DNA from 3 places in the Allobosea sp. P1_B10 genome. Region 1 is predicted to be linked to each of the others. Evidence: riboswitches for the same ligand, from Rfam matches in the RefSeq annotation. Region 1 holds a riboswitch; each other region holds the start of a gene.

The links. Region 1 has a riboswitch for thiamine pyrophosphate ahead of thiB (thiamine ABC transporter substrate binding subunit). Riboswitches for the same ligand answer to the same signal wherever they lie in the genome.
Region 2: it holds a riboswitch for thiamine pyrophosphate, as region 1 does, so the genes downstream of both, thiM (hydroxyethylthiazole kinase) here and thiB (thiamine ABC transporter substrate binding subunit) in region 1, are expected to answer to the same signal.
Region 3: it holds a riboswitch for thiamine pyrophosphate, as region 1 does, so the genes downstream of both, AC1D2L_RS18260 (LuxE/PaaK family acyltransferase) here and thiB (thiamine ABC transporter substrate binding subunit) in region 1, are expected to answer to the same signal.

Annotation. Positions count from the first base shown of each region.
Region 1 is NZ_JBFTZP010000005.1:283,952-286,207, reverse strand. It holds gene AC1D2L_RS14270 (IclR family transcriptional regulator) at 1-602, shown strand, start outside; TPP riboswitch at 697-803, shown strand; gene thiB (thiamine ABC transporter substrate binding subunit) at 879-1,892, shown strand; gene AC1D2L_RS14260 (ABC transporter permease family protein) at 1,900-2,256, shown strand, end outside.
Region 2 is NZ_JBFTZP010000003.1:40,350-42,605, forward strand. It holds gene thiE (thiamine phosphate synthase) at 1-312, opposite strand, end outside; gene thiM (hydroxyethylthiazole kinase) at 309-1,094, opposite strand; TPP riboswitch at 1,174-1,277, opposite strand; gene AC1D2L_RS07710 (hypothetical protein) at 1,364-1,564, opposite strand; gene AC1D2L_RS07715 (hypothetical protein) at 1,631-1,918, opposite strand; gene AC1D2L_RS07720 (OmpA family protein) at 2,070-2,256, opposite strand, start outside.
Region 3 is NZ_JBFTZP010000008.1:369,762-372,017, reverse strand. It holds gene AC1D2L_RS18260 (LuxE/PaaK family acyltransferase) at 1-867, opposite strand, end outside; TPP riboswitch at 963-1,093, opposite strand; gene AC1D2L_RS18255 (aldehyde dehydrogenase family protein) at 1,348-2,256, shown strand, end outside.

The sequences.
Region 1 (2,256 bases):
ACGATCAGGGCTACGTCGTCGGAGGCAAGGCCCTTGATCTGGGCGCGCTATACCTCGCACGTCACGGGCTCCTGGACCTCGTCCGCGTCGCCATTGACGAACTCGTGCGGAAGTTCGGCTTTACCGGGCACGCCGGGATTCTATCGGGACACGAGCGCGTCCTCCTCGCAGCACAGCAGGGCACGTACCCGCTGCAGCACACGGGAGCGATAGCGGAGCGCATACCAGCGTTCGACTCGGTCATCGGGCGCGTCATTCTCGCCCGGCTCGGCGATGACCAGGCCCTTGCGCAGGTCGACGCCCGCGGCAAGCAGGGCCTTCGCGCGGCCATGAGCGACGACGAGGTCAGATCCGAGTTTGCCGCGATCAGGGCGAACCGGATCGCCCGTACATCGAGCCTGATCAAGCCGGGAATTTCTTCGATCGGAGCGGCAGTGGCAGATCCCGCCCGCAATGAGATCATGGGGTTTTGCATGTCGTTTCCGACATTAGCGGCGGATCTCGAAACGCAGGACCAGATCGCCACCGACGTCGCGCGGCACGCGCACGCGATCGGTGTTCGCATGCGCGATCCGATCTGGGCCTCGGGGCTGGGGGGCTAGGGATCCCCGGAGCGAGGACGATGTACCTGAACTGACGGTCAGACCTCGGCTCTCTGCAACACCTTGGCATATCTGGGCAGCCGCATTATCGTCGCGACGTCTCACGGGGTGCCTGCAGGGCTGAGAGGCGGACCTGAATCCGTCAACCCGTCGAACCTGATCCGGATCGTGCCGGCGTAGGGATGGAGACGGCGTTGCCCCGGGTGCATCGCGGTTTCAGCTCACGTCGGAAGCGTTCTGGATCTGATCGTCCTCGAACCGGTCAAGGCGCTGCCCATGTCGCTCCGTTCGCTCGTCCGCTGTGCGGCGCTTATCCTCGGCCTGAGCGCCGCGACCGCCATGGCACAGGCGCCGAAGCCGACGCTCACAGTCTACACCTATGCGAGCTTCGCCGGGAAATACGGACCGGGAAAGACCGTGAAGGAGCGGTTCGAGGCGGTCTGCGACTGCACGCTCAACCTCGTCAGCGTCGACGATGCCGGCACGCTGCTGGCGCGGCTGAAGCTCGAAGGCGAGACGACCAAGGCCGATGTTGTCGTCGGACTCGACAACAATCTGATGGCGGAGGCGAAGGCGACAGGGCTGTTTGCACCGCATGGCGCGGATCTCGCCGGGCTTTCGCTGCCTGTCACTTGGTCGGACGAGAGATTCGTCCCGGTGGACTGGAGCTGGTTCGCCTTCGTCTATGACAGCGCAAGGCTGAAAAACCCGCCAGCGAGCTTCAAGGCGCTGGTCGAGGATGCGGCTGGGCCGAAGATCGTGATCCAGGACCCGCGCACCTCGACGCCGGGGCTCGGACTGCTGCTCTGGATGCGGCAGGTCTATGGCGATGAGGCGAATGCAGCGTGGGCTAAGCTGAAGCCGCGCATCGTCACCGTGACCAAGGGCTGGTCGGAGGCCTATGGGCTCTTCCTCAAGGGTGAGGCCGACATGGTCCTGAGCTACACGACCTCGCCGGCCTATCATGTCGGCGCCGAGAAGAAGGACAATTTCAGGGCCGCGATCTTCCCCCAGGGGCATTATCTGCAGGTCGAGGTGGCCGGGATGGTCAGGATGACGAAGAATGCGGAGCTGGCGCGCCGCTTCCTCGCCTTCTCGCTGACGGAGCCGTTCCAATCGGCACTGCCGGAGACCAACTGGATGTACCCGGCGCGCACGCCCGCGACGGGATTGCCCGCATCCTTCCAGAACCTCGCCCGGCCCGAGCGTTCGCTGCAATTCGCGCCCGAAGAGCTGCGGGACCAGCGGCGCAGCTGGATCGACCAATGGCTCGCGGCTCTGAGCCGCTGACCGCACGGTGCGCACGCTCCCCGGGCTGATCTCGCTCGCGCTGCTGCTCAGCACGGTCGGGGCGGCGGTTACGGGGCTCCTCGCGGCCGGGGTGAGTTTTAGCCTGCCGCCTCTGGCTTATCTACGGGGCGTGCTGGGGTTCACCCTGATGCAAGCGAGCCTGTCGACGGCGCTCTCGCTCCTGCTCGGCGCAGCGGCCGCATTGGCGCTAGCGCGGCGCCCGCGTTTTCCCGGGCGGAGCCTGCTGGTTGGCGCTATGAACCTTGCCAGCGTGCTGCCGGCCATCGTCGCAGTCTTCGGCATCGTCGCCGTCTTCGGTTGGGCGGGCTGGACCGGGCGGTTGGCCTCTCTCATGGGGTTCGAC
Region 2 (2,256 bases), on a different contig from region 1:
GATCGCGCTTTCGCCGAGCAGGCGGCGCGCATCGGCAAGCTCCATGTCGTCGGCTCCGACATGGACGCCGTCCGCGCCTGAGGCCAGCGCGACGTCGATGCGGTCATTGATCAATAGCGGCACGCCTGTGCCAGCCAGCGCCGCCTTGATGGCTCGCGCCTCGCGGACCATCTCGCGGGTCGAGGCGTCCTTGGCGCGGTACTGGATCAGCGTGGCCCCGCCACGAGCCGCAGCGGCGGAGAGTTCTGCCAGCGACCGACCCCTCCCGATCTGCGGATCGACGATGCCGTAAAGCAGGATATCGACGCTCACTGTTGTTCTCCCATGCCCGCACGCAGCGTCGCTTCATCGATGGCGGCCAGCGCGTCGATCAGCTCGACGCCAAAACTGCCGGGGCCCCTGGAGCGCTGGGCTGCGATCTCGCCGGCGATACCATAAGCGATCAGCGCCGCCGCCGCCGCGCGGGCAAAATCGCTCTCGACGGCGCAGCAGGCTGCGATCAGGGCGCCGGCCGCGCAGCCGACCCCGGTCACTTTGGTCATCAGCGGGTGGCCATGCGCGACGCGATACTGGCCCGACGCGCCCTCGATCAGGTCGACCCTGCCGGTGGTGACGCAGGTCAGGTTGCGCTCGCGGGCATCGTCGAGCGCCGAGCCGAGCGCCGCCATTTCGGTGGCGTTGCCACGGACCACGACATCACGAAGCTTCAGGACCTCGCGCGAAACATGCTGGCGCAGCGGCGACAGCTCGACGAAGACGGGATCGAACACCAGCGGCTTGCCGTGATCGCGCGCCGCCTCTAGCAGCTTGGGAATAGCGAGTTCGCTCTCGGCATTGATCGTGCCGATATTGATCAGGATCGCGCCGGCGCCGCGCGCCATCGCCGCGACCTCGTCGACATGGATCGCCATGGATGGGATCGCGCCGAAGGCGAGCAGCATGTTGGCGGTGATGTTCTGGGCGACCGTATTGGTCAGGCATTGCACGCGCGGGCGCTGCGACGCGACGCGGGCGAGAATGGCGGCAGCGCCGGCGGCATCGATATGCTGTGCCGTCATCTGGCCTGGCCGGTCTGTGGTGGTGGGGACGTTCATCTGGATCTCCTCCTTGGTCCAAGGTTCAGGAGATCCGGGTTGGTTGAGCGGGTTAGTCGCTGTTAAGCGGCCACGCCAAAGGTAAGCCGCGTTCCAGTCCCTCCGCCGGTATGACCCGGATCAGGTTCGACGGGTTTGGCCCTGCGACCATCTCAGCTCTTGCGAGCACCCCTCGGAACGACGGAGAAACTAGGCGCGAAGTCGCGCGGGTGCAACCGGCGGATGCTGCAGGATCGATCGCCGGCCCGCAAGCCGGGCATGCCGCAGGCTCACGCCGAGATGTCGACGGCGCCGCCCTGGCCAGCCGGGAGCGTTGCCTTCTGCTGGGCCACGCTCTGCTCGAGCAATTCGAGCACCGCCTGGTCGCTGGCGGCCTGCTGGCGCAGCATTTCGGTCTGCAGGGCTTGCTGTGTCGCAGCTGCACGCGTCGCCATGGCGCTTTGCGCGATGGCGAGGGATGAATCGCTCATGGTCAGGCTCTCCTGCCCGGCAGGCTAGGAGGGACATCTTTCGCAATCGTAAATCGAAACGCTCGGTTAGGGCGCGATGATCGAGGGCACGCCGCGTGGCATCGGCGGGTCACGCTCGATCTGCGACGGGTTGCTGGCCTGTCGCACATTGCGTGGCCGCGCCGGCGGCGAAGGCTGGGCCGTATCGCCCAAGGCGCGTTCGCGTTCTGCGACCGTGCCGGGACTGGGAGCAAGCGGAATGCCCGGGGCGCGTTGCCGTTGCAGGCTGGTTCCCGGGTCGGCCTGGGCAATGCGGGTTTGCTCCAGCGCGACAGCGCCGCCGGCACTGAGGCCAAGCAGGAGTGAACCGATCAAGAACCTCTTATGCATGCGCATGACCTCGGCTCCTTTCACAGGGCTCCGGCGCGGTACCGGGGCGCTAGGATATCAACCGGGATATACCGCTGCGGTTCCCTGAGAGGGCAAAGCCGAAGGGAGCGGCCAAAGCGGCCGCTCCCCAAGGTTCTCAGCGGCTCTGGCCGGTGAGCAGTGGCGTGATACGCCGCAGTGTGACGCGGCGGTTTTCGCGGGCGGCGTCCTGCGTCGCCAGCTTGAGGTATTGCTCGCCATAGCCCTGTGTCGTCAGGTTCTCGGGCGGCACGCCGAAGTCACGCGTCATGATCTCGGCCACGGCCTGCGCGCGACGGTCCGAC
Region 3 (2,256 bases), on a different contig from region 1:
GTCGACGACACGGCTCCTGATCCAGTGCGGGCCCGATTTCAGCGAGGGGCAGGTCTCGTTGCCGTCATCGTAAAACTGCGTGCTGAGCTCGGTCATGCCGTACATGTTGATGCAGGCGCTACGGGGGATGCCGAGCGCGGCCGAGAGGCCATCGTAGAATTCATCGGCCGCCAGCTCGCGCGACTGGCCCTTGAAGCCGCCGGTGTCGAGCACGCGGCTGCCCGGCGGCAGGGCGAAGCGCCGGCCCGGGCGCTGCAATTCGTCGAGCAGATGCACGAAGCTGAAACTGGCGCCGAGCAGCGCGTAGGGCTCGCCGCTTGCCTCGGCTGTCGCCAGCGCTGCCAGCAGTCGCTCCATGTCGAGACCGGTTTCGCCGATCATCACGGCGCTGTCGGGCGTGCCGAACTCGCGCAGCGCGACCGCGAGGTAATGCGCCAGCGAGGAGTTCTGCAGCGTCTGCTCGTCGGGGAACAGGATGCCCATGCGGATGCGGGGCAGACCACGCATGAAGCGCGCCCGGAAGGTCGGGATCATCGAGGCGTCCCAGACCGCCAGCGTCGGATGATAGCTGCGGCCCTTGACGTCGCGGGTGGTGCCGCTGGTCATGAAGACGCGCTGCGCCGCCTCGGGCGGGCAGCAGCTCAGCGTCAGATCCTTGAAGGCGGTGATCGGCACGGCCGGGATATCGCGCCAACTGCGCACGGAGAGCGGCGTGCGGCCGCGCTGCTGGGCGAAGCGGCGATAGGGCAGGTTGTTGGCGAACTGGTAGGCGAAAACCTGCAGCGCCATGCGCTCGAAATCGGCGTCGGTCGCATCGGTGCGATCCAGGAACGCCAGCAGCGCGGCGATGATGTCGTCTTGCGTCACGTCTTGCCCACCTCGTCGGGACCGCCGATCCGGCACGATGCCAGAGGGCAGCCATCGACCTGGGCCAATGCGCGCGAGCATGGAAATGGGGCGTCGAGCCGCCCGATGTCCCGCATCCCTACGCCGGTATGACCCGGATCAGGTTCGGAGGGTCACCGCGTTGTCCGAGTTTTGGCTCGAACCGGCGGAATCTCAGCCTCCTAGCGAGGCCCCCCTGGGAACGCGCCGAAGATGGGGGCTGCATCACCATCCTGTCAAGAATGGCGGTGTCTGGCGGAACTGCGCCCAGCGCAGTGCGCCACGCCGCGACGAGATTGCTGGCCTGCGCCATAGCGCCTACACCTTGACGCGGAACGAGCTGCCGATGGCGATGGCCTGCCGGCGGCTTCCCTGCCGCGCCATGCCGAATGCTCCGCATTCCCGGGTTCGTGACGCGGCTTCGCCCTTTTTCCGGCCAAACCGGCCTTCGGAGATCACATCATGTCGCATAATTTGCAGTTCTATATCGATGGCGCATGGGTCCAGCCCTCCGGCTCGCGCACGCTGGACGTGATCGATCCCTCGACCGAGGAGGCTTTCGCCACCATCGCGCTCGGCGAGCAGGCCGATGTCGACAAGGCGATCGCTGCCGCCCGCGCGGCTTTCCCGGCCTTTGCAGCGACCACCAAGGCCGAGCGGCTGGCATTGATGCGGCGCGTGCTCGAGGTCTACAAGACGCGCTATGCCGACATCGCCGAGACGCTGTCGCGCGAGATGGGCGCGCCGCTCGATCTCGCCCACAAGGCGCAGGCTGCGATGGGCACCGGCCATCTCGCCAAGATGATCCAGACGCTCGAGGGCTTCGAGTTCGAGGAGGTGCGCGGCACCACCCTGATCGCCAAGGAGCCGATCGGCGTCGTCGGCATGATCACGCCGTGGAACTGGCCGATGAACCAGATCATGTGCAAGGTCGCGCCCGCGCTGGCCGCCGGCTGCACCATGGTGCTGAAGCCCTCCGAGATCGCCCCGCTCAACGCGATCATCTTTGCCGAGATCATGCATGAGGCCGGCGTGCCCAAGGGCGTCTTCAACCTCGTCAATGGCGACGGCCCGACGGTGGGCGAGGCGATCTCGCGCCATCCGGAAGTCGACATGGTCTCGTTCACCGGCTCGACCCGCGCCGGCATCCTGGTCGCCAAGGCTGCGGCCGACACGGTCAAGCGCGTGCATCAGGAACTGGGAGGCAAGTCGGCCAACATCATCCTGGACGATGCCGACCTGAACAAGGCCGTGAAGCTCGGCGTCGAGAGCGTGATGCGCAACTCCGGACAGTCCTGCAATGCGCCGACCCGCATGTTCGTGCCTGCGAAGCTGCATGAGCAGGCGCTCGCCATCGCCAAGCAGGTCGCC